DNA from 2 places in the Vibrio nomapromontoriensis genome. Region 2 is predicted to be linked to the other one. Evidence: predicted binding sites of a transcription regulator. Region 2 holds the regulator's gene; the other holds the start of a gene.
The links. Region 2 encodes CRP, which controls carbon source genes, mostly activating them, when cyclic AMP is high. Its sites were predicted from a motif close to TGTGANNNNNNTCACA; they were not measured.
Positions count from the first base shown of each region.

Region 1: a site for CRP is predicted at 1,647-1,662, ahead of dinG (ATP-dependent DNA helicase DinG). Genes of this name have one in related genera too.

Region 1 covers NZ_JAKJSS010000007.1:571,886-575,316, forward strand. Annotated here, with positions in the region: gene L4D05_RS06690 (porin) at 142-1,215, opposite strand; gene dinG (ATP-dependent DNA helicase DinG) at 1,750-3,431, shown strand, end outside.
Region 2 covers NZ_JAKJSS010000017.1:104,832-108,262, forward strand. Annotated here, with positions in the region: gene astD (succinylglutamate-semialdehyde dehydrogenase) at 1-1,077, shown strand, start outside; gene L4D05_RS20380 (DUF1338 domain-containing protein) at 1,088-1,879, shown strand; gene crp (cAMP-activated global transcriptional regulator CRP) at 1,948-2,580, opposite strand; gene L4D05_RS20390 (phosphoribulokinase) at 2,825-3,431, opposite strand, start outside.

The DNA.
Region 1 (3,431 bases), on a different contig from region 2:
TATCTTGTCAAACAGCATGACACAGAGATTACTCGCAAAAAAGGATTTTTTAGATAAATTGACATCTAAATCACTCTATTGGAGACGTAAAAAAGCCACCCTGAGGTGGCTTTTAAAATAATCTTTTAGCTTAAAGCTAGATTAGAATTCAGCTTTAACACCTAGAGCAAAACCAGTGCCATTTTGTTTAAGGTTTACACCAGTATCTGAAGAATCAAAATCAGTGTAACCGTCGTTGCCACCAACTTCTGCGTAAACAGTAGCACCCGGCGCTACATTGTAACCTACGTTAACAAACCAACTGTTTACTTTATCATAACTAACGTTGTTTGCTACGTCGGTAATAGCTTGGTCGTAGTTAGATTGGCTAATGCCGCCAGCAAATACGAATTGATTTACCGTATAATCAGCAGCAAAGGCGAATGTTTGGTTAGTAAAATCTTCATCCGCAAATGCTGGATCCAATTTTATGTTATAGTAACCCAATTCTAGGTTAAGATTTTCTACGCCAGCCCAACGAGCTTCTACAGCGTAAAGATTTTCTTTACCTTCGGTGTCGATATGACCTGCATCTGAAAGACCAGCAAAATTAGCACCAGCACCTTTAAAGTCGGCCATAGCATAAAAACCAGTGAAGTCAAAATCAGCTACTCTGTAACCAACTTTTGCGTCAACCATGTTACCGTCTTCACCTAGCTTGTTGTTTTTGTTTTTATCTTGCTTATACGCGATCCCACCGTAAAAGCTACCAGTATCGATATCGTAACGGATTGCTTCGTCGCCACCAAACGGAGACCCGTTAGAGAAGAAAGAGTTCACACCAAATTGATAATCAGACCCAACACCAGCGTCATCAAGAATAGTATCTAGACGACCAACTTTCAAAGAGCCAGCAGCTTGAGAGTATAGTGCTACGTACGTGTTACCAGCGTGAGCTGCTGTGCTCGTACCTTTAGTTACGCTGCTGTTCGCACCGTCAAATTCCCAGTACGCACCAAATTGTAAGTCATCGTTGATTGCGTAACGTGTGTCAAAACCAAAATCCGCATCTTGGATTTCTTGTTTAGTTGATGCACCATCTGCAACACCTTTCAAGTAAACAACTTCGATGTCACCTTTTAGGTTAACCGTCACTTTGTCTTGGTTATAGATTTCGATACCTGCTTGCGCAGAACCTGCTGCCAATACTGCTAGAGCTACTAGAGTCTTTTTCATGATAATCCACTGCCTTTTCATTAGATGGGAATTCCCTTTCGGTTCCCTTTTTTAATATATATCGCGCCAAAATCATTTTTTAGAACAACAACCTTTTGTTCCTAAGTCGTTTCAGCGTCGTTAAATCTCGAAATCAAGAATGCAAAAGATATAAGACAATGTCAAACACCCTAAAAAAAATAAGTAAATCACTCTAAATACCGATAAATCAACGGGTTACAAAACAGCATGTGATACACCGCAAACTTTAAAAGCACTCATATAGTGCAACCCCGACACTAAAATCTGCACATCAATCAGGTAAAAACTCCAACAGGAGCAAATTAATCGCACAACAATGAGAACAATCCACCAACCAAATGTCTTTTTTGGGGTTTTATATTTTTTGACCATTGAAAGATATATGGCTTTATGAAAGTTCACTCTGTTTTTGTGACATTGATCAAAACTATCACCGTAAAGTGATGATGAGAATCTCTGAATGTCACCAATCGAAGTGTGCTATCATCGCCGCACTGCAATTTGGATCACAGTATGACAACCAGTAAAATACAATCATCAATTCGTCAAAGTTATCAAAACCTGCAACATCAACTGGATAACTTCGTTCCTAGACGCGCGCAAAACTATCTTGTTTCTGAAATTGCCAAGACGTTGCTTGGTCAATATCACAAGTCGACGCGTATTATTGTTGCGGAGGCAGGGACAGGAATTGGTAAAAGTCTGTCTTATTTAATGGCAGCGATTCCTATCGCGGTACAAAACAATCGCAAAATAGTCATCTCTACTGCAACGGTGGCACTACAAGAGCAGTTACTTGATAAAGACTTGCCTCTGTTTCGACGTATTACTGACCAAAACTTCTCTTTTATTATTGCTAAAGGTCGCCAGCGCTATTGCTGCGCCGAAAAGTTGGCGGTGGCATGCGGCGCTGGCGAAGCAGATGCCGATAACAGCCAGCTTGCCATGTTTGAGTCCAAACCGAAAAAAAGTGATATCAAACAACTCCACGATATGTACGAGAAGCTGTCACAGAATAAATGGAATGGTGATCGTGATTCATGGCCCGCTCCTATTGATGATGCCATTTGGCAGACCATTGTCAGTGAAAAGCACAGCTGCAATAGTGGGCTGCCTGCGCACAGACAGTGCCCTTTTGCCAAAGCACGTTCAGAGCTGGACAAAAATGATGTCATTATTGCCAACCATAGCTTAGTCATGGCTGACGCAGATCTGGGCGGCGGGGTGATTTTGCCTGAACCAGAAAACACCATTTATATCTTTGATGAAGCCCACCACTTACCTCATGTCGCCAGAGACCACGCTTCAGCCTCATCGACATTAAAAGGGGCCGTGAGTTGGTTAGAGCGACTAAACCAAGCCGTATCGAAATTCTCTGGACTGGCAGATGAAAAACGCATTGGTCGTTTTCGCAATGAATTGCAAGACTCCATTCAGCAACTTATTCCAATACTGGGTGAAGTAAACACCTTCTGTTCATCGCTAACCTTTGAAGAAAGTTATTGCCGATTTGAAGATGGCGAACTGCCTACGTGGCTTGAAACCCAAGCTAAAGATCTCAAATCTATCACTCAAAAAGGCTCACAAGCCTCTGGTAAAATTGCGGATTTGATTTCAGAACGCCTCAAAGATGGCGAAATTGCCGCTAAACTTGCCGAGCCCGCACTCGCAGAGCTAGGCTTTTATATTCAAAGGTTTGAAAACCTCGCCGCCGTATGGCGACTTATGAGTGAGCCTAAAAAAGAAAAAGGCGCGCCACTTGCGCGTTGGATTGAACAAAGCAAAGAACGCGATAGCGACCATATTATTAGCGTATCGCCTTTAGAAGTGGGTTGGCAGCTCGACCAGCAAATTTGGTCTCGTTGTGTTGGCGCGGTGTTAGTCTCGGCAACAATGCGAGCACTAAATTCTTTTTCTTTCTTTTGTCACCAAAGTGGCATTAGCCAAAAGGAAGAAGACGGCGTTCAGTTCTTAGCACTGGCATCCCCTTTTGATTACGCCAATCAGGCGGAACTTATCGTGCCAAAAATGAAGTACGAACCACAAGCGAGTCCGTTTACTGATGAGCTGAAAGAGAAATTGATGCAGTACATCGCCGATGGCAAGAGCAATCTGGTGCTATTTTCTTCCTATTGGCAGATGAACCAAGTAGCGAACGACATTAAAGGAAAATTTGCCTTAAAAGGCTGGCACCT
Region 2 (3,431 bases):
ATTGTACTGCGCCATCGTCCTTTAGGAGTAATGGCGGTCTTTGGCCCTTATAACTTTCCGGGTCATTTGCCTAATGGACATATTGTTCCGGCATTATTGGCTGGCAATACCGTGGTGTTTAAGCCTTCAGAACAAACCCCGTTAGTGGGTGAACTTGCCATGCAACTCTGGCAAGAAGCTGGGTTACCAGATGGTGTGATTAACCTTGTGCAAGGCGGTAAAGAAACCGGCATTGCTTTGGCTGACGCTAAAGGCATTGATGGGGTGTTGTTTACTGGTAGCGCGAATACTGGGCACGTATTACATCGTCAATTTGCCGGTCAGCCTGACAAAATGTTGGCCTTGGAAATGGGCGGCAACAACCCGTTGGTTGTGAGTGACGCTTATGGTGAGCTTGATGCGACGGTCTACACTATTATCCAATCTGCTTATATTAGTGCCGGACAGCGTTGTACCTGTGCACGTCGTTTGTATGTGCCGTTTGGCGATAAAGGTGACCAACTTGTTGACGCATTAGTGGCCGCGATAGCCAAGATTCGGATTGATGAGCCATTCGCCACGCCTGCGCCTTTCATGGGGCCGCAGATTTCCATGCAGGCTGCTCAGCATATTATTCAGGCACAAGCGGCGCTGCAATCGCTAGGTGGCAAGAGCTTAGTGGAATCGAAACAATTACAGGCCGCGTTTGTGACGCCAGGTTTGATCGATGCCACGGCAATAGCGACGTTACCGGATGAAGAATACTTCGGCCCATTATTGCAGCTTGTGCGTTACGAAACGCTACCACAAGCTGTTGAGCTTGCTAATGACACTCGATTTGGTTTATCGGCGGGCCTGATTTCAACCAATGATGATGAGTGGCTGTATTTTGTTGACCATATTCGCGCAGGTATTGTGAATCGCAACCGTCAGCTAACCGGAGCAAGTGGTGATGCACCATTTGGTGGTCCGGGTGCGTCAGGTAACTTGCGACCAAGCGCTTATTATGCGGCAGATTACTGCGCTTACCCGATGGCGTCGATGGAAGGGGAGCAAACAGTGCTGCCTGCGACATTAAGCCCAGGTCTCGATCTTTAAGGAGCAAAAGATGACGGCAGAACAATTATTTGAGCAGTTGTGGCAAGACTACACTCAGCGATTATGTCCTTCAGCAGCAAAAGTACAGGCGTTGTTGAAAGAGGGGGAGGCACTGATCAATGATCATATCGCGTTGCGTACCTTTAATCTCTCGCCCGTGGGCATTGAAATATTGGCAAAACCGTTTCTTAAGCTTGGTTATCAACAAGCGGGTGAGTATGACTTTGCAGCGAAAAAACTGTCTGCGATTCACCTACAACATAGTGATGAGTCATTGCCGAAAGTGTTTATTAGTGAGCTTCGCGTTGAACAGTGCTCAGCAGAGCTGCAAGCCATTGTGGCAAAACTCGTTAGCCAAGTAGATAACTTGCAGTTGGCCGCTGAAGACTTTCTGTTTGGTGGACGTATGTGGGCGCTCAGTTATGACGATTATCAAACGTTAGCCAAAGAGAGTGAGTATGCTTCTTGGCTTGCTGCACATGGTTTTGGTGCCAACCACTTTACTGTTAGTGTGAATCAGCTTAATCGTTTTGGAGAAGTGAGTGAGGTCAATAACTATTTGCGCCAAGCAGGTTTTGATATCAATGAGTCTGGTGGTGAAGTGAAAGGATCGCCAGAGGTCCTTCTTGAGCAATCTTCGACGATGGCAGACAAAGTGGGCGTATCATTTTCAGATGGGGAACAGCAGATACCTGGTGGTTTTTATGAATTTGCTAAGCGCTACAAAATGAACGACAACAAGTATTATCAAGGCTTTGTCGCAGCGTCAGCCGATAAGATTTTTGAGAGCACGCATCAATAGGTTATCAGAGTTAACGTCTAATAAAAAAGCCACCTTGCGGTGGCTTTTTGAGTATCTAAAGGCGTCGATTAACGAGTGCCGTAGACCACAATAGTCTTACCGTGAGCAGAAATAAGGTTCTGCTCTTCCAGCATCTTAAGAATACGTCCTACTGTCTCACGAGAACAACCAACGATTTGGCCGATTTCTTGACGAGTAATCTTGATTTGCATGCCGTCAGGGTGAGTCATTGCATCAGGTTGTTTCGCTAGGTTAAGTAGCGTCTGAGCAATACGACCCGTTACGTCAAGGAACGCAAGGTCACCCACTTTCTGGCTTGTCACTTGTAGGCGACTTGCCATCTGAGAAGATAAGCGCATGAGAATATCAGGGTTAACTTGGATAAGTTGACGGAATTTCTTAAATGAAATCTCAGCCACTTCACAAGGTGATTTAGCTCGCACCCACGCTGTACGTTCTTGGTCTTCTTCAAATAGGCCTAGTTCACCGATGAAGTCACCTTGGTTAAGGTAAGACAAGATCATCTCTTTGCCTTCTTCATCTTTAATAAGTACAGCAACAGAACCTTTTACGATGTAGTAAAGTGTTTCTGCCTTCTCGCCCGCATGAATCAACGTGCTTTTTGAAGGGTACTTGTGAATATGACAATGTGAAAGGAACCACTCTAGCGTTGGGTCGGTTTGAGGTTTACCTAGAACCATATTTCTTACTTCCTCTGCAGGGTATGCTTGCTGCTTTCCATATATAATAGCAAGTCCATTGTGTTAGGACTTACTAGCATAAAAGCACTTTGAAGATGGCGCAAGCGATCTTCTGTTTCAAAGAAATAGTATCCTTTTTTGCGCGGACTTTCTTGATTTTAATCGTGTCATCAGACCATTTTTCTATACAAAACTGTGCACATGATCACGGTATAAAAAATCATCTAAGTTTAGGCGCAAAAAACTAACCTATTTTCCCTGTTTCTATTAACTGCTGTAGTATAGGTCGGACGATTAATTCCATCGCAAAGCTCATTTTTCCACCAGGCACGACAATGGTGTTGTGACGTGACATAAACGATCCATCTATCATGGCAAGCAGGTAAGGATAGTCGACATTTTTTATCCCTCGTAAGCGAATGACCACAAAACTTTCATCAAGGCTTGGGATTCCTTTGGCATTGAGTGGGTTTGAGGTGTCGACAGTCGGTACGCGCTGAAAGTTGATATGAGTGCGCGAAAACTGCGGGGTAATGTAGCTTAGGTAGTCATCCATTGAACGTACGATTGAGTCGGTCACCGCTTCGCGAGAGTGACCTCTGTCACGCGTATCGCGTACGAACTTTTGAATCCACTCAAGGTTGACGATAGGTACCATGCCAATCAGTAGATCAACATGCTGAGCGGCATTGATTGCACCATCAACGACGCCGCCATGCAAACCTTCATAAAATAAAACATCGGAGTTTTCTGGTAAATCCTGCCAAGGCGTAAAAGTCCCGGGCATTTGATTGTAAGGGACCGCTTCATCAAACGTATGCAGGTAACGTCTAAATTGACCCACTCCGTTT